3 linked regions of the Candidatus Pseudothioglobus singularis PS1 genome follow. The main gene of each other region encodes a partner of the protein of the gene in region 2 in a complex. Links are inferred from orthologs where the notes say so. Each region holds a gene or a part of one and is shown on either strand. Other genes may lie near its edges. The genes, in order: ccmB, W908_RS05875 and ccmA.

Evidence for each region.
Region 1: the proteins of W908_RS05875 (region 2) and ccmB are in contact, whole or in part, in a solved structure (PDB 8CE8), measured with the Escherichia coli proteins. The link is inferred for Candidatus Pseudothioglobus singularis PS1 from one-to-one orthologs.
Region 3: the proteins of W908_RS05875 (region 2) and ccmA are in contact, whole or in part, in a solved structure (PDB 8CE8), measured with the Escherichia coli proteins. The link is inferred for Candidatus Pseudothioglobus singularis PS1 from one-to-one orthologs.

The regions. Positions count from the first base shown.
Region 1 is NZ_CP006911.1:521,458-528,729, reverse strand. Bases 1-2,781 are described here. They hold ccmB (heme exporter protein CcmB), read left to right. Parts: upstream 1-959; coding sequence 960-1,604; downstream 1,605-2,781. Other genes in these bases: metK (methionine adenosyltransferase), read left to right, coding at 1,757-2,781; ccmA (cytochrome c biogenesis heme-transporting ATPase CcmA), read left to right, coding at 340-942; W908_RS02680 (outer membrane protein assembly factor BamE), read left to right, coding at 1-269. Also shown: more of metK, read left to right, coding at 2,782-2,890; ahcY (adenosylhomocysteinase), read left to right, coding at 3,015-4,427; glyQ (glycine--tRNA ligase subunit alpha), read left to right, coding at 4,547-5,443; W908_RS02650 (YqaA family protein), read left to right, coding at 5,458-6,036; W908_RS02645 (murein hydrolase activator EnvC family protein), read left to right, coding at 6,026-6,523; W908_RS02640 (mechanosensitive ion channel family protein), read left to right, coding at 6,523-7,272. UniProt on the Escherichia coli protein: Required for the export of heme to the periplasm for the biogenesis of c-type cytochromes.
Region 2 is NZ_CP006911.1:1,154,657-1,162,072, reverse strand. The notes cover bases 2,759-5,683. They hold W908_RS05875 (heme ABC transporter permease), read left to right. Parts: upstream 2,759-3,808; coding sequence 3,809-4,558; downstream 4,559-5,683. Other genes in these bases: W908_RS05865 (DsbE family thiol:disulfide interchange protein), read left to right, coding at 5,173-5,683; ccmE (cytochrome c maturation protein CcmE), read left to right, coding at 4,718-5,176; ccmD (heme exporter protein CcmD), read left to right, coding at 4,555-4,725; tsaB (tRNA (adenosine(37)-N6)-threonylcarbamoyltransferase complex dimerization subunit type 1 TsaB), read left to right, coding at 3,137-3,793; W908_RS05885 (biosynthetic peptidoglycan transglycosylase), read left to right, coding at 2,759-3,137. In the rest of the region: dnaB (replicative DNA helicase), read right to left, coding at 1-469; rplI (50S ribosomal protein L9), read right to left, coding at 545-1,000; rpsR (30S ribosomal protein S18), read right to left, coding at 1,009-1,266; rpsF (30S ribosomal protein S6), read right to left, coding at 1,276-1,665; W908_RS05890 (copper homeostasis protein CutC), read left to right, coding at 1,811-2,488; more of W908_RS05885, read left to right, coding at 2,481-2,758; more of W908_RS05865, read left to right, coding at 5,684-5,688; W908_RS05860 (HU family DNA-binding protein), read left to right, coding at 5,839-6,111; W908_RS05845 (class I SAM-dependent methyltransferase), read left to right, coding at 6,438-7,034; W908_RS05840 (sulfotransferase family 2 domain-containing protein), read left to right, coding at 7,091-7,416. UniProt on the Escherichia coli protein: Required for the export of heme to the periplasm for the biogenesis of c-type cytochromes.
Region 3 is NZ_CP006911.1:526,590-530,848, forward strand. What follows is about bases 1-2,837. They hold ccmA (cytochrome c biogenesis heme-transporting ATPase CcmA), read right to left. Parts: upstream 1,802-2,837; coding sequence 1,199-1,801; downstream 1-1,198. Other genes in these bases: metK (methionine adenosyltransferase), read right to left, coding at 1-384; ccmB (heme exporter protein CcmB), read right to left, coding at 537-1,181; W908_RS02680 (outer membrane protein assembly factor BamE), read right to left, coding at 1,872-2,315; fur (ferric iron uptake transcriptional regulator), read left to right, coding at 2,366-2,773; W908_RS02690 (metal ABC transporter permease), read left to right, coding at 2,796-2,837. Also shown: more of W908_RS02690, read left to right, coding at 2,838-3,581; prfA (peptide chain release factor 1), read right to left, coding at 3,578-4,259. UniProt on the Escherichia coli protein: Part of the ABC transporter complex CcmAB involved in the biogenesis of c-type cytochromes; once thought to export heme, this seems not to be the case, but its exact role is uncertain. Responsible for energy coupling to the transport system.

The sequences.
Region 1 (7,272 bases), 630 kb from region 2 along the record:
TCTATAAGCCAACCATTATGCAGGGTTCAGTTTTAGATATGAATGAAGTCAATAAGCTTCAGTTAGGAATGTCGAAAGAGAGTGTCATGAATTTAATTGGCTCGCCTAGTATTATTGACCCATTTCACCAATATCAATGGGACTATATCAATCATTCTTCGATTGAAGGAGAAATTGAAATACAGTACCGCTTAAGATTGATTTTTAAAGACAACCTTTTGACTGAAATTGATAAAAGTGGACTGGAAAGCTTATCAAACGATAAGTAACTCCTTTAGTTATTTTTTTTGATAACTAGATTTTTCAGTGTTTATTTAGCTTATCAACTAAAATAAACGAATGTTAAAACTAATAGTAAATAACTTAAGCTGCCAAAGGGGCTACAAACTCCTCTTTGAAAATTTATCGTTTGAGTTAAATTCTGGAGAAGTATTAAAAGTCTCTGGTCCAAATGGTTCAGGCAAGACCTCATTAATGAAAATACTTGCCGGTCTTAGTTCATTTGAGACAGGCTCAATTGATTATGATGACACTAAAATTAATAGTGAGAGATACAATCTTGATTTTCTTTATATAGGTCATTTGGCCGCTCTTAGTCCAGAGTTAAGCTGTTTAGAAAATTTAAAGTATACAATGCGCCTCGGAAATGATAATCTTGATTTAGATTTTTCTGATGCCCTTAAAAAGGTTGGCTTAGAAAAATTTGAAAATGAGCTTGTAGGCAAACTGTCAGCTGGTCAGAAAAAAAGAATCGCACTTTCTGTTTTATTCATTACTCAATCCAAAGTATGGCTTTTAGATGAGCCTTTTTCAGCACTTGACTCAAAGGCAATCAAAATAATTGAAACTAGAGTTGAGGATCATTGCAACTCTGGTGGCATCTGCATCCTAACTACGCACCAGGAGTGTAATATTAAAAACATGAAGGAGATTTCTCTTTGAATATCTTCGTGCAAACAATGACAAGGGATCTTAAAATGGCCTTGAGAAATCCGTCAAGTTTCTTGAACCCTCTTATGTTTTTTGTAATCTCAATCTCTTTATTTCCGATTGCAATTAGTCCAGAAGCGCAAACTTTATCAAGCATTGCACCTGGAATAATTTGGGTTATAACAATGCTTTCAGTTCTATTATCTCTCAATTCATTATTTCACTATGACTATGATAGTGGGGTCCTAGAGCAAATGGTTATTTCTCACCACTCATTGCCTTTAATCTTACTGGCTAAAACTTTAGCTCATTGGATGCTTTCAGGGCTTCCAATAATCATTTTGTCTCCTTTTCTTGGAATGGCACTTTTTATAAATACTGAAGGGATCTATATTCTCCTTTTGACTTTAATTATAGCTACGCCATGTCTAAGTCTGATTGGCTCAATTGGAGCCTCCCTGGTTGTTGGCATTAAAAACTCAGGAATGCTTTTATCTCTATTAATTCTCCCCCTTTACATACCGATCTTGATTTTTGCAACAAGCGTAGTATCTCAATCTCAATCTAATCTTCCAATTGATGGTCAGTTATATTTTCTAGGATTTATCTTAATTCTAAGCTTACTTATAACTCCTTTTTTAAGTGCACTTTCATTAAAAATAAGTCTCGAATAGACTTTACTTTTCCAAGTTAAAGATTATAATTAATTAACGCTGATTTGTTCCGATTGCTAGCGTTGTTACATTGTGTGACTAAAACAAGCTAAAGCTGGCCTCTCTTTCAAGAAATCCATCTTTAGTATTAAATAATTTTATAGGATTTTATTATGATATTTACTTCTGAATCTGTTTCTGCTGGCCACCCCGATAAAGTATGTGACCAAATTTCTGATGCCATTCTTGATGCTGCACTTAATCAAGATCCTAACTCTAGAGTTGCTGTAGAGACACTTGTCAAAGACAATCAAGTCGTTTTAGCTGGAGAAATTACAACTGATGCTAATATAGATTATGAATCTATAGTCAGAAAAACAATTCTTGGAATTGGTTATAACCAAGAAGAGTATGGATTCAATGGTGAAACATGTTCAGTTATGAATTTGCTTGGCAGGCAGTCTCAAGATATTTCAATGGGTGTCACCGAAAGTGATAGTCATGAGCAAGGCGCAGGTGACCAAGGCCTTATGTTTGGTTATGCAGAAAATTCAACAGAAGAGCTAATGCCAGCCCCCATTATGCTGTCACATCAATTAGTCAGGCAGCAAGCAGATTTAATGCTAGATGACTCGATACCTTGGCTTCGTCCAGACGCTAAATCTCAAGTCTCTTGCATCTATGAGGGTAATCAAATTGTAGGTATTGACGCTGTAGTTTTATCTACTCAGCACGATGGAGACATCTCACTTGAGGAGCTTAGAGAGAGTGTTTTAGAAAATATTATTAAGCCAATCCTTCCTGAAAAGTGGCTTACAAGCGAGACGCAATATCACATAAACCCAACAGGAAATTTTGAAATTGGAGGTCCGGTTGGTGATGCTGGACTAACTGGAAGAAAAATTATAGTTGACACATATGGCGGCATGGCTAGACATGGCGGTGGTGCTTTTTCAGGCAAAGATCCTTCAAAAGTAGATAGAAGTGCTGCCTATGCTACACGTTATGTTGCTAAAAATATTGTTGCAGCTGGCATCGCTAAGCGCTGTGAAATTCAAGTTTCGTATGCAATTGGAGTTGCTGAACCAACGAGTATAAGCGTTGACACATTTGGAACTGGAGAGCTACCAAATCATGAAATTGTTGCTCTTATCAGAGAGCATTTTGATCTTCGCCCTAAAGGTTTAATTGCAATGCTAGATTTAAAACGTCCAATTTATCAGCAGACTGCGAGTTATGGTCACTTTGGGAGAAAAGAAGACTCAATTAGCTGGGAGAAGACTGATAGAGCAGATTTACTAAAATAGTTTCTTTTTCATATGTTTTTGGTATAATGCGTCTCGTGCCAAGGGGCGTTGCATTGAAAATATTTTTTCAATCAGGCTTGGTAATCAAAACGACGCTCATTTTTTTAACTTAACGGGAAATAAAATGAGCGATTCTACAATAGATAATAGTGGCTTTAAAGTAGCCGATCTAAACCTTGACTACAAAGTAGCTGATATTAATTTATCAGATTTTGGTCGTAAAGAAATTGAGCTTGCAGAAGCTGAAATGCCTGCATTAATGGCTCTTAGAGAAAAGTACAGCAAAGAGCAGCCTCTTCAAGGCGCAAGAATTATGGGCTGTATTCATATGACAATCCAAACTGCGGTCCTAATGGAAACATTAATTGATCTTGGAGCTGAAATTCGTTGGTCATCTTGCAATATTTTTTCGACACAGGATCATGCTGCTTCTGCTATGGCAGCAAGAAATATTCCTGTATTTGCCTGGAAAGGTGAGACTGAAGAAGAGTTCTTGTGGTGCATTGAGCAGACTATTCTTCATAACGGTAAGCCATGGGATGCCAACATGATTCTTGATGATGGCGGTGATCTAACGGGCATGGTCCATGATAAGTATCCAGAAATGCTTGATAAAATTCATGGTATCAGTGAAGAAACAACGACTGGTGTTCATCGCCTTTTAGAGATGATTGAGAGTGGTGAACTTAAAGTTCCTGCTATCAATGTAAACGATGCTGTTACTAAGGCAAAAAATGATAACAAGTATGGTTGTAGGCACTCTCTTAATGATGCTATTAAGCGAGGTACGGATATGCTTATGTCAGGCAAGAAGGCCTTATTGATTGGTTATGGCGATGTTGGTAAAGGATCTGCCATGTCACTTCGTCAAGAAGGAATGATTGTTAAAATTTCTGAAATTGATCCTATATGTGCTTTCCAGGCGTGCATGGATGGCTTTGAAGTGGTTTCACCTTATATTGATGGAATCAATACTGGTTCTGTAGATTGTATCAATAAAGATTTACTAGCCAACACTGATTTAATTGTCACAACGACTGGAAATACTAATGTTTGTGATGCTTCAATGCTTCAATACCTCAAAGCAGGCTCTGTAGTGTGTAATATTGGTCACTTTGATAATGAAATTGATACAGCATACATGCGTAAAAATTGGAAATGGGATGAAGTGAAAGCGCAAGTTCATCGCATCTATCGCTCTGATGATAAAAATGATTACTTAATTCTTCTTTCAGAAGGTCGTTTAGTTAATTTAGGAAATGCAACTGGACACCCTTCTAGAATTATGGATGGCTCATTTGCAAACCAAGTTTTAGCACAAATGCATCTTTATAGTAATAAATTTGCTGACTTACCAAAAGACCAGAAACCTGCTAATGTTTCTGTCGAGCTTCTCCCTAAGAAACTTGACGAAGAAGTAGCGGCTGGAATGGTAGGTGGCTTCGGTGGTGTTATGACTGTCTTAACGGATACGCAAGCAAAATACATCAATACGCCTAAGGAAGGCCCTTTTAAACCAGAGGCCTATAAGTACTAAGATTTTTTGTGATTATTAAAAAAATGCGGGTTTATCCCGCATTTTTTTTAAAATTTAAATGTAAACCCTCAAAACTTTGTGGTGAGGTAAAATTTTTGTTATTTCTTAGTTGAATTTCAATGTCTAACTTAGACCTCGACACAAGCAAATCATTTCAGAATTTAATCCTCAAGTTGCAGAGTTATTGGGCTGAAAAAGGCTGCGCAATTACTCAGCCATTTGATATGGAGGTTGGTGCAGGAACTTTTCATCCTGCAACCTTTCTAAGGTCAATAGGACCCGAGCCCTGGAAAGTAGCTTATGTTCAGCCCTCAAGAAGACCCGGAGATGGTCGTTATGGTGAAAACCCTAATCGTCTTCAACACTATTATCAATTCCAAGTTTTATTAAAGCCGTCGCCTGATGATATTCAAGACTTATACCTCGACTCACTCACAGCAATCGGCATTGATTTAAAAATGCATGATGTTAGATTTGTAGAGGACAACTGGGAATCGCCCACACTAGGGGCCTGGGGTCTTGGATGGGAAGTCTGGCTAAATGGAATGGAAGTCAGTCAGTTTACTTACTTCCAGCAAGTAGGTGGACTCTCATGCAAACCTATTTCAGGAGAGCTGACTTATGGTCTTGAGAGGCTAGCAATGTATTTGCAAGGCGTTGATAGCGTTTATGATCTAATTTGGACAGAGGGGCTTACCTATGGTGATGTATTTCATCAAAATGAAGTTGAGCAATCAAAATATAACTTTGATATTGCAGATACTGAAGTTCTTTTCAGGCAGTTTGATGAAGCCGAGGCTATGAATTTAAAACTTATTGAGGAAAATCTTCCTTTCCCTGCATACGAACAAACTATGAAGGCGTCTCACATTTTTAATCTTCTTGATGCAAGAAAAGCAATCAGTGTAACTGACAGAGCAAGATTCATTCGAAGAGTAAGATCTATGAGTCAAAAGGTTGCAAAGGAATATTATGACTCAAGAGAAAGACTAGGCTTTCCAATGCTAAAAAAATAGTTTTATTGAAACTAATGAGGCCTTTTCACTCAATTTATAATAAAGTCTTAGTTTGGTCATCCAGTAGGTTTGCCATTTTATGGCTATCTATCATAAGCTTTTTAGAGTCCATCATTCTTCCACTGCCACTTCAAGATTTATTGTTGGCATCAATGTCCTTGAGAAATAGGTCAAAGGCATTCTATTTTGCCGCTATTTGTACTTTTTCCTCTGTTTTGGGTGCAATTTTAGGTTACTTCATTGGAGTACAAGCTGAAAATTATATTTTGCCTATATTGGTTAATTTAGGTTACGAGTCAAAGTTCAATACTGCACAAATTTACTTCCAAACTTACGGCATTTATATAATCCTCATTGCAGGTTTTAGTCCAATCCCTTATAAAGTTTTTACAATTGCGGCTGGAATGATGTCGATGGCTTTATTTCCCTTTATCGTATTTTCTTTAATTGCTAGAGGTGCGAGATACTTTTTAATTTCTTTTCTAGTAAGAAAATTTGGAAAAATGGCTGATGCGTGGTTAAATAAGTATATCGACTGGCTAGGGTATTTTCTGATTATCGCTATTGCTTTATTTCTATGGTATGAATACTAAACTAATAAATCTTCTCTTATTAATTTTTCTATCAGGCTGCCTAACGAACCAGCCTGGGCAAGTTACTGTTGAAGAAAAATCATTCAACGTAATTGATGTAAAAAGCTCAAAAACTTCATCCAAATCAAGCAAAAAAAATATTAAAAAGGACTGGTCATTGCCAGTTGACTCATCAATTCTTAAAAACTATTCAGAAAAGGACGGTCATTTTGGTCTGACTTATAATAATAGCTCAGGCCAAGAGGTAAGGGCAGTAAGAAAAGGTGAAGTGGTATACAGTGGAGACAGGATGGCGAGTTATGGAAAGATGATCATAATTAAACACTCTTATGGTTTTTATAGCATCTACAACCAAAATCAAGAGCTGCTTGTGATTGAGGGTGACACAATTGAAAAGGGTCAGTTAATTGCATTAACTGGTGACAAACCTTTTTATTTCGAAATGAAAAAATACGAAGAACCTATTAATCCATTAAAATACCTCTGATGAACGACTTTATCCAAAATATAAGCCCAATTCAAACCATTGCAGTTCTTCTGGTCATTACGATTATTACGCATGTTGTTTTAGGTAGTATTTTAAAACAAATTACCAAACACTCTGGGAGCACCAAAACCCAAATCGATGATTATTTAATTGGTGCTATTTCAGCGCCACTTAAACTTCTCATTTGGTATGGCTGGCTATATTTTTCTCTAAAAGAGTTAACATCTGAGATTCAATCATTAAATGATATTGTCGGCTATATCGCTATTGCACCAGTATTTATTTTAACTTGGGGAATCTTAAGATTAATCTCAAGCGTTGAAAACTATCTTTTAGAATCTGAAGGCAGTGTTGATAAAGACTCTATTCGACTCTTTACGCGCTTAGTTAAGATTCTTTTTGTATTTGCTATCATCCTTGGCGTTGCTCAATTTTATGGTTATGCGGTCTCTTCCATTCTTACCCTGGGTGGTGTTGGTGGAATCGTTGTTGGCTTTGCAGCAAAAGATATGCTTGCGAATGTTTTTGGTGGCCTCATGATTCAAATGGACAAGCCATTCTCAACTGGTGACTGGATTCGAACAACTGACAAAAGTATCGAAGGCGTTGTAGAGAAAATTGGCTGGAGGATGACACGAATTAGAACGTTCACTAAAAATCCGGTCTACGTTCCAAACTCGATCTTTGCCACAATCCCAATTGAAACTCCATCGAGGATGACCAATAGACAAATACATGAAGTTATTGGA
Region 2 (7,416 bases):
TACGACTGACTTGTTCAGCTATTTCAAAGATTTTTCTTTCTGATAAATCCAGAAGATCGTTGACTTCAATGTCTTTTGGACTAAAAGCAGTATCAGCCATTTCTTTTCCAATCTTTATGAGCTGCCTGTAGATTGAGAGCTCACGAACATGTTTAGCATAAGCTTCAATATTAGAGACGCTAGGTGTATTTTCAGCTATCTGAGCTAAGTAAGCGAAACCTCCTATTGAATCCTCGTCATGCGTTTTAATGACCTGTTCTTTGACTGTTAGAATATCCGCTGGCTTGTCGTGTTCAAGTAGTATGACAATAGCATCGTAGATGATGCGGTGTGAGGTTTGATAAAAGTCGTCAGAGCTAAGAATGTTAACAACATTATCCCAAGATTCATTATGAAGAAGAAGGCCGCCAAGTACAGACTGCTCGGAGTCTATAGAGTTAGGTGGTATTTTAGGGTTGTCAATATCCATTGTCACATTTTAGAAAAATAAAAAGCCCTCAGAGAGGGCTTTTTATTTTAACTCACTTAAGTGAATTGGATTAACTTATTCTGTTTCAGTTGCAGCAATTACTATAATTTTTACTGGCACCACAACCTCAGCATAGAGAGATACGGTGACTTCATATTCACCAGTATTTCTGATTGCCTCTGGCATGTTGATGTCACGCTTTTCAACCTCAAAACCTTGCTCCAGAAGATTGGCAGCTATTTCTGTAGTGCTGACAGAGCCGTAGAGCTTCCCTTCTTCACCCGCATTCGCAGAAATTGTACAAACAACATCTTTCATCGCTAATTCTTTTGATTCAGCATCTGATAAAGCGGCGACTTCTTTTGCCTCAAGCTCTGCACGGATTGTTTCAAAAACTGCCATGTTAGCTTTATTAGCAGGTTTGGCTTTACCTTGCGGAATTAGGTAGTTGCGAGCATAGCCAGACTTAACGTTTGCTATGTCACCAAGATTACCTAGTTTTTCATTTTTTTCTAATAAAATTACTTGCATAAGGCCTCCTATTTTTTGTGTTTATCGGTGTAAGGGATTAGTGCCAAGAATCTAGCTCTTTTAATTGCAGTTGTCAATTGTCTTTGAAACTTTGCAGAAGTACCAGTTATTCTTGATGGCGTAATTTTTCCACTTTCATCAATATTCTTAAGAAGTATTTCAACATCTTTGTAGTCAATTTCCTTAAAACCTGCTTTTGTAAAACGACAAAAGCGGTTTATAGGGATTTGAAATTTGCGTCTTTTGTTAACTTGTTTTTTAGCCATTACAGTCTCCTATTTCTTTTCTGAGTCTTGACCTTTGGCTTTGTCTTTGCCTTGATCTTTAACTTTATCTGAATCTTTGCCTGCTTCTGCAACCATAATTGATGGTTCAGTGATTGCCTCTGACTTAGAAATAATTAAATTTCTTAGGATGGCATCGTTGAAGCGAAAGTTGTAGTTTAATTTATCAAGTGTATCTTTGTCACACTCGATATTCATCATTAAGTAATGTGCTTTATAAATTTTGTTGATTGGATAGGCTAAATGTTTACGACCCCAGTCTTCGTCCCTATGGACTATACCTTTGCCTGAAGTGATTAGCTCTTTGTACTTCTCAATCATTGTTGTAACCTGAGAACTTTGGTCAGGGTGAACAATGAGAGTTATTTCATAATGTCTCATTAACATCTCCTTATGGATTAAAAAAAGCTTGCCAACAAGGGCTGGTCAAGCAAGGAAGAGGGTATTTTATACTAGTTACTCTATACTTATCAATTATTTGCGCTTCTTCTCGTATTATGATGAACATTAATATAAACTTGGATTTATGAAATCCAAACTAGAAGTCTGTATCGATAGCATTTCTGGTCTAGAGGCCTGCATCAATGGAAAGGCAGACCGAATTGAGCTCTGCAGCTCATTAGAGCTTGGAGGATTGACGCCATCTGATGAATTAATGAAGCTTGCTTCAGAAGTGAATATACCTTGCAGGGTAATGATTCGGCCTAAAAAAGGCAGTTTTGAATACTCATCAGGGGATCTTCATCAAATGTTTGATGATATTGATAAAGCTCGATCATACAACTTCGACGGCGTTGTATTTGGCGCTACGCTTTTGAATGGTGAGCTTGATCAAGAATTTTTAGGTCAATTAATTAGATATAGCGATGGCATTAAAAAAACTTTGCATCGAGCAGTAGATACTATCCCAAAGACTATTGAAGCAGTTGAAATTGCAATTAATTTAGGTTTTGATACGATCTTGTCATCTGGTGGCTATGAGACTGTTATGGAGGGATTGGCAGTTTTGAAGGAAATGCAACAAAGAGCATCTGGCAGAATTGAAATTATGCCAGGCTCAGGCATAAACCCTCAAAACATAAGTGAAATTCTCTCTGATTGTCACTTTGCTTGGCTTCATTCTTCTTGCTCAATTCATAGACAAAATAGAAAAATTACAGATAGTCAAACTATTAAAGAAATTAAAACTGCAATCAATGTATAAATTTTGGATCAAGATTGTAAGTTTAATATTTATATTTATCTTCTCAGCTTATTTATTCTATCTTAACATTATAGTAAAGTCTCAATTTTCAACTGAGATAAAAGTCTCAAACACTATCACTCAAATCAATTTCTCCTTTAATGATTACCCTCCAGAGCTTATTAATATGCTTCTTTTAGTGGAAGACCAATCATATTTCCATCATCATGGTGTTGATTTTAAAGAGATTGGGAGAGTTATTTACGGATATTTATTTGATGATAAGGCGCTTAGAGGAGCCAGTACAATTACTCAGCAATTAGTTAAGAATTCGCTTCTAACTCGGGAAAAAACTTTTTCCAGAAAGTTTGAAGAGGTTTTGATGGCATTACTTTTAGAGTTGTCTTACGATAAAGAATTTATTCTTGAGAGGTATATGAATACGGTATATTTAGCCCAAAAAGGAGATATGGCCTACCACGGCTTTGCCAGTGGAAGTTATTTCTACTTTGATAAAGATGTTAAGGATTTGAGTTTAGAAGATATGGCAACACTTGTTGCCTTGCTTAAAGGGCCTTCTTACTATAATCCTATTAACTTTCCTGATAGGCTGGATAGGCGAGTTAAGATGATTTTGAAGATGCACGAAAACTACAAAAAAATATTTTGATGAATTTACTTGCGATAGATACCTGTACTGAAATTGCATCGGTCACTCTAATGACCAAAGAGTCAAGAGTTAGTCGCGTTTTGTCAGGGATTCAAAAAAGCTCTGGCCATATTCTTAAGCTTTGTGATGAAGTCTTTCAGGAAACAGGAACTCTAATAAAGGATGTTGATTCAATAATCTTTACTAAAGGGCCTGGTGCATTTACAGGTGTAAGAATGTGTGTTGGCGTTGTTCAGGGGCTTTCAATGTCCTGTAATATTCCAACGATTGGATTTTCGACACTTGAGTTGCTTGGATTTAGGGCTTCACAGATTCTTAGTTCTGAAAAAATAGCTGTAGCACTTGATGCTAGAATGGGAGAGGTCTATTGGGCTATTTACAATCAAGGAAAAATCAGTAAATTGCGCATATGTAATCCTAATGATGTAGATATTCTCGATACTAATTATATTGGAGTTGGGACAGGATGGGATGCCTATGGTGATATGCTCAGTTCTGCTTCTGGTGTAATTGAAACTGATCTCACAATTTTTCCAGAATCCTCTAGTTTAATAGATTTAGCACTTGAGTCATTTAGTAGGGGAGAGACTAGCGACTTTGAGCTACCCCAGCCGATATATTTACGAAACAATGTGGCTCAAAAATCATTAAAATAAATCTCTTTTTTATCACTGCATTTATTTATGTGGAAATGGATTCAAAGGCAGGCCTCACCGAAAGTTTTTTATGGAACCTGTTCTAGGCTTACACCATGGTTTTTTTGGCCTTTTGCTAGCCTTTTGGTGATTGGTTTATTTTGGTCTCTTGTTATATCACCGCCTGATTATCAGCAAGGTGATGGTTATAGAATAATATTCATTCATGTTCCAAGTGCTATCTTGTCAATGATGGTTTATGCAATCATGGCAATTGCTGGGGGTATTGGACTCATTTGGCAAATTAAAATGGCTGAAGTGGTGGCAAAGGTTTCGGCGCCAATTGGCGCAGCTTTTACAATCATTGCATTGGCATCTGGAGCAATTTGGGGTAAGCCGATGTGGGGAGCATGGTGGGTCTGGGATGCTAGATTAACTTCTGAGCTCATATTATTGTTTTTATATCTAGCATACATGTCTCTTAATAGCGCATTTGATAACCCAAAGACTGCTGCAAAAGCTAGCTCTATACTTGCTATCGTTGGCCTAATTAATTTACCAATTATTCATTACTCAGTTAAATGGTGGAACACCCTTCACCAAGGTTATTCGGTTGGTACTGGTGGTTTAAAAGATCCAGACATGCAAATTGCACTTGCAATAATGTTTGTAGCGTCAATTTTTCTTTATGCGCTTCTTGTTGTAATTAAAGCAAGAACAGAGGTTCTAGTTCGTGAGCAAAATTCTCGCTGGGTCAAAGATGAAGTTGAGGGAGTAGTATCATGACTATGGTTGAGTATTTTTCCTTTCTGCCTTATGGGAAGTATGCATTTTATGTTTGGCTCGCATATGGTGTTTCCTTCTTGACAATAATTACTCTTTTTATTAGTGCAAAGAGAATCCACACTAAGACTATTTTGTCTCTCAAAAATAAATTCTCAATCAATGACTAAAAGACAAAACCGAATGATATTGGTTGGGCTTTTAGTATCTGGTGTTTTCCTGGCAGGATATTTGGGGATTAAGGCGTTTAGTGAAAACTTATTATACTTTTATACTCCCTCTGATATTGTCGATGGAAAGGCTCCAGCAAATAAGAGTTTTAGACTGGGAGGCCTTGTTGAGACTGATAGTTTTAGTAGGGAAGGAATGATAGCTACTTTTTCAGTCACAGATAATAACCAAACAATTAAAGTTGCATATGAGGGTATTTTGCCTGACCTTTTTAGAGAGGGCCAGGGAGTCGTGGCAAGTGGTTCAATTAAGAAGGAGTGCAAAAAAGCTTGGGCAGGCAAGCTATGTACTTATAAATTTACTGCTAAAGAAGTTTTAGCGAAGCATGATGAAAATTATATGCCTCCAGAGGTAGCTGCTGCTTTAGAGATTACAAGTTCTCAGCAATGAAAAAAATAATACCTCTAATTATATTTTTTATAATAGGAATTTTTTTATTCTTAAGTCTTAATTCTAATCCCAATAAGCTTCCATCACCTCTATTAGGAAAGATTGTTCCAGAGGTCAATGGAAAAGACTTTTATACGAATGAAAATGTCAAATTGAATGATTTGATAGGCAATCAAATGATACTTATCAATGTCTGGGCGTCATGGTGTGTTACCTGTAGGAAGGAGCATCAAGTAATTATGAATATAGCAAATAATGAGAGTCTAAAGTTAATTGGCATTAACTACAAAGATCAAAAAAATGATGGTCAGAAGTATCTAGACATAATGGGAAATCCATTTGATGAGATTATTTTTGACCCAGATGGAAGAGTTGGAATGGAGCTTGGTGTTTATGCAACCCCAGAAACCTTTTTAATTAATAGAGAAGGATTAATTCTTTATAAACATATCGGAGAAATAACTCCAGAAGTTTGGAGTAAAAATTTCCAGGTTTTTTTAGAGACATTATAAAAGTATTTTTTTATAGTATTTTTACCCCAATTTATATTTATTGTTGAATGTCGCTTGAAATAAGGGTTCTTAGATGTATAATTATTTTACACTTTTCAATAAAATTAGTGGGTTTTACATAAATTCTTTTTAAAACTAAGGAGTTAACAAATGAACAAATCAGATTTAGTTTCAGCAATTGCTGATAACTCAGGTCTTTCGAAAGCTGATGCAGCTCGTGCTTTAGAGGCAACAACTACTGCAATCTCTACCACATTGGCAAGTGGCGACTCAGTAGCTATCACTGGTTTTGGTAGTTTTTTAGTAAGAGCACGCGCAGCACGCACTGGCCGTAACCCGCAAACTGGTGCTGCAATACAAATTTCAGCATCAAATGCACCCGCATTTAAAGCAGGAAAATTATTAAAGGAATCTGTTAACTAATCAGATTTTTTCGAAGTATAATATGCCCGTTTCCTTATTTGATTCGGGCATTTTTTTGGGCGCTTAGCTCAGTTGGGAGAGCATCGCCCTTACAAGGCGAGGGTCACAAGTTCAAGTCTTGTAGCGCCCACCAAGAAATATGGAGCGGTAGTTCAGTTGGTTAGAACGCCTGCCTGTCACGCAGGAGGTCGCGGGTTCGACCCCCGTCCGCTCCGCCATTTTAATTTGCAATATCTTAGTTTAAGAATTTCCAAATCTATTTTTTTTGAATTATATTTATCTTGATATAATTAAAAAAATTTAAATAATTACAGTTAATTTCTTTTATGAAAACATTTCTCCATGTAGGCTGTGGTCCTCAAACAAAAATTGGTTTAAAAGGTTTTGATAATGATCAATGGAAAGAAGTTCGATTTGATATTGATAAAACTGTCAATCCAGATATTGTTGGAACATTGTTGGATATGAGTAAAGTTGCTTCAAATAGTGTTGAAGCAGTTTACTCATCACATAACATTGAACACGTATATCCTCATCAAGTTCCAATTGTTGTAAAAGAGTTTCTTAGAGTATTGAAAGATGATGGCGTAGTTGTTCTTATTTGCCCAGATTTACAAAGTGTTTGCGATGCAATTCTCAAAGATAAACTTTATGATCCACTATACGAAACTCCAGTCCCAATAGCTCCCATTGATATTTTGTATGGGTTAAGAGCTGCCCTTGAAGAAGGGAATGAGTTTATGGCACACAAGTGTGGGTTTACTTATTCATCTTTATTGAATTTTTTTATTGAAGCGGGCTTTCAGAAATGGATAGGTGGAAGAAGACCGGAGGACTATGCTTTATATCTTATTGCTTGTAAAGGTAAAAAGTCTGATGAAGAATTAAGAAATCTGGCACTTGAATTTTTACCTGGTGATTGAATATTTATTAAAATAATTGTATTCAACTACTTGAAAAGATAACTGCTAAAAGTAATTTGCCTCTTAATATATGTGTTTTATCTTTAGAGTCAAATAATTTAAAAAAGGAATTGAAAGTGAACAATGGTCGACAATTAAAGAATGCAAGAATAGAAATCTCAAAAGTGACTGAAAATGAACTTTATAATTTTTCATCTAGTCATGCTTTATCTATCTATCCATTGGAGGCTGTTTGTACTTATATTCCAAAGAATTGTTGCTCTTCATTAAGGTTTTCAATTGCCATTGCAAATGGCTTTGTTAAAGACGTTGATGATATTAATTGGATTCATCAAAATAACCAAACCTTTATTTCATCTCAAAGAGAAGTTTCTCTTGCAAA
Region 3 (4,259 bases), 630 kb from region 2 along the record:
TGTTGAATTTTCTGCATAACCAAACATAAGGCCTTGGTCACCTGCGCCTTGCTCATGACTATCACTTTCGGTGACACCCATTGAAATATCTTGAGACTGCCTGCCAAGCAAATTCATAACTGAACATGTTTCACCATTGAATCCATACTCTTCTTGGTTATAACCAATTCCAAGAATTGTTTTTCTGACTATAGATTCATAATCTATATTAGCATCAGTTGTAATTTCTCCAGCTAAAACGACTTGATTGTCTTTGACAAGTGTCTCTACAGCAACTCTAGAGTTAGGATCTTGATTAAGTGCAGCATCAAGAATGGCATCAGAAATTTGGTCACATACTTTATCGGGGTGGCCAGCAGAAACAGATTCAGAAGTAAATATCATAATAAAATCCTATAAAATTATTTAATACTAAAGATGGATTTCTTGAAAGAGAGGCCAGCTTTAGCTTGTTTTAGTCACACAATGTAACAACGCTAGCAATCGGAACAAATCAGCGTTAATTAATTATAATCTTTAACTTGGAAAAGTAAAGTCTATTCGAGACTTATTTTTAATGAAAGTGCACTTAAAAAAGGAGTTATAAGTAAGCTTAGAATTAAGATAAATCCTAGAAAATATAACTGACCATCAATTGGAAGATTAGATTGAGATTGAGATACTACGCTTGTTGCAAAAATCAAGATCGGTATGTAAAGGGGGAGAATTAATAGAGATAAAAGCATTCCTGAGTTTTTAATGCCAACAACCAGGGAGGCTCCAATTGAGCCAATCAGACTTAGACATGGCGTAGCTATAATTAAAGTCAAAAGGAGAATATAGATCCCTTCAGTATTTATAAAAAGTGCCATTCCAAGAAAAGGAGACAAAATGATTATTGGAAGCCCTGAAAGCATCCAATGAGCTAAAGTTTTAGCCAGTAAGATTAAAGGCAATGAGTGGTGAGAAATAACCATTTGCTCTAGGACCCCACTATCATAGTCATAGTGAAATAATGAATTGAGAGATAATAGAACTGAAAGCATTGTTATAACCCAAATTATTCCAGGTGCAATGCTTGATAAAGTTTGCGCTTCTGGACTAATTGCAATCGGAAATAAAGAGATTGAGATTACAAAAAACATAAGAGGGTTCAAGAAACTTGACGGATTTCTCAAGGCCATTTTAAGATCCCTTGTCATTGTTTGCACGAAGATATTCAAAGAGAAATCTCCTTCATGTTTTTAATATTACACTCCTGGTGCGTAGTTAGGATGCAGATGCCACCAGAGTTGCAATGATCCTCAACTCTAGTTTCAATTATTTTGATTGCCTTTGAGTCAAGTGCTGAAAAAGGCTCATCTAAAAGCCATACTTTGGATTGAGTAATGAATAAAACAGAAAGTGCGATTCTTTTTTTCTGACCAGCTGACAGTTTGCCTACAAGCTCATTTTCAAATTTTTCTAAGCCAACCTTTTTAAGGGCATCAGAAAAATCTAAATCAAGATTATCATTTCCGAGGCGCATTGTATACTTTAAATTTTCTAAACAGCTTAACTCTGGACTAAGAGCGGCCAAATGACCTATATAAAGAAAATCAAGATTGTATCTCTCACTATTAATTTTAGTGTCATCATAATCAATTGAGCCTGTCTCAAATGAACTAAGACCGGCAAGTATTTTCATTAATGAGGTCTTGCCTGAACCATTTGGACCAGAGACTTTTAATACTTCTCCAGAATTTAACTCAAACGATAAATTTTCAAAGAGGAGTTTGTAGCCCCTTTGGCAGCTTAAGTTATTTACTATTAGTTTTAACATTCGTTTATTTTAGTTGATAAGCTAAATAAACACTGAAAAATCTAGTTATCAAAAAAAATAACTAAAGGAGTTACTTATCGTTTGATAAGCTTTCCAGTCCACTTTTATCAATTTCAGTCAAAAGGTTGTCTTTAAAAATCAATCTTAAGCGGTACTGTATTTCAATTTCTCCTTCAATCGAAGAATGATTGATATAGTCCCATTGATATTGGTGAAATGGGTCAATAATACTAGGCGAGCCAATTAAATTCATGACACTCTCTTTCGACATTCCTAACTGAAGCTTATTGACTTCATTCATATCTAAAACTGAACCCTGCATAATGGTTGGCTTATAGACATCAATTGAAGGCATTTTTGGCTTTGCCCAGCTAGGCAACGAAAGCTTAGGCATCTTTGGAAGCTCTGGCATAGATAACTTAGGCATCTTTGGAAGTTCAGGGGTTTTTGGAAGAGAATTAGAACAACCAGAAGCCATTAAAGCAATAAGCAAAATAAAAGTTAATTTCTTCATAGCTATAAACATATAAAATATAAAGTAGATTTTACCTTAAGGATTTTTTAATGGATGCTGAAGATTTAAAAAGTGCTGGTCTAAAAGTTACCCTGCCAAGACTGAAAATTTTAGAGGTCTTAGAGAAGTCTCCAAATCATCACCTCAGTGCTGAGGACATATACAGAGTTCTCATTGATCAGCATGAAGAGGTGGGCGTTGCAACAATTTACCGTGTTTTGTCACAATTTGAAGAATCAGGGATCGTGCAGAAACTTAATTTCGAGAACAACCAGGCGGTTTATGAATTGTGCGGCTTAGAACACCATGATCATTTAGTTTGCGTGAAGTGTAATAAAATTATAGAGTTTCAAGATGATGTTATTGAGCAACACCAAATTCAGATTGCAAGAAAACACGGCTTTGAGTTGACTGATCATTCTCTTTACCTTTATGGCTTGTGTAAGGACTGTCACTAAGATCATTCAGGCTTTATAGAAAATGGACGATTTTATTTATAGAGCTATAGTTGCAGCGATAGGTGTTTCGGTCATTGCTGGGTCTTTAGGCTGTTTCGTTATATGGAAGAGGCTCTCATATTTTTCTGATTCAATCTCCCACAGTGCTCTATTGGGTGTTGCTTTGGGTCTGGTAACGGGACTAGGTATTAACTTTGGTTTAGTTTTTATTGGTGGTCTGTTTGCAACACTAATCGTGATATTACAACAAAAAGAGTTTTGGTCAAGTGACGCTGTTCTGGGGATTTTCTCTCATATTTCACTATCGCTGGGAATTGTGGTTTTGGGGATCATTGGAAATCAAAATACTGATTATTTTTCTTATCTATTTGGCGATATTTTATCTATAACAACAAGTGATATATATTGGATATTCTCTGTTGCAGTGATCGTCATTTCAATCTTAATAATGAACTGGAAAAAATTATTATTACTTACACTTAATGAAGAGCTTGCTAAGGCAGAAGGTATTAATAAGATGTTTTATGACCTTCTATTTATGTTTTTAATAGCTTTGGCGGTTTCAGTTTCAGTCCAAATCGTTGGGGTGTTGCTTATCACATCACTATTGATCATTCCACCTGCTATTGCTAGAGTCTTTTCAAATTCACCCCTTGCAATGATAGTAACGTCCATGATTGTATCCATTTCTTCAGTTCTGATGGGACTGTATTTTTCGATTGATTTTGATTTGGCAACAGGACCTACAATTGTAATAACGTTAGGCGTACTTTTTTTTATTGCTCAGTTTTTTCCAAAAAGAATTTAAAGCGTTGCATTGAGCTCTGTTAGCTGATTGGTTTGCTGCTCAATGATCAATGGGTCAATGATTGATTCTAGTTCACCTTCCATGACCTCATTTAACTTATATAGAGTTAAATTAATTCGATGATCAGTGACTCTCCCTTGGGGGTAATTATAAGTTCTAATCCTTTGAGAGCGATCACCACTTCCAACTAGCTCTTTTCTTTGTGAAGCCTGCTCTTTTTGTTGTTCTTGCTGCTGTGCATCAAGAATTCTAGATGCTAATACAGACATAGCTTGTGCTTTATTTTTATGCTGAGAGCGCCCATCTTGACACTCAACTACTGTGCCGGTTGGGATATGAGTGACTCTGACAGCTGAATCGGTTTTGTTAACATGCTGACCACCAGCTCCAGAGGCTCTAAACGTGTCAACTCTGACATCATTCATATTGATATTAACCTCTTCAATACTTGAGACTTCTGGCATCACTGCGACTGTACAAGCAGAGGTATGAACTCTGCCTTGAGATTCAGTTTCTGGAACTCTTTGAACACGATGTGCACCCGATTCAAATTTAAGTTTTGAGTAAACATTAGTCCCACTAATTCTTGCTATGATTTCTTTAAATCCACCATGCTCACCCATGTTTGAGCTTAAGATTTCTAATTGCCATTTTGATCTCTCAACATAGCGAGTGTAC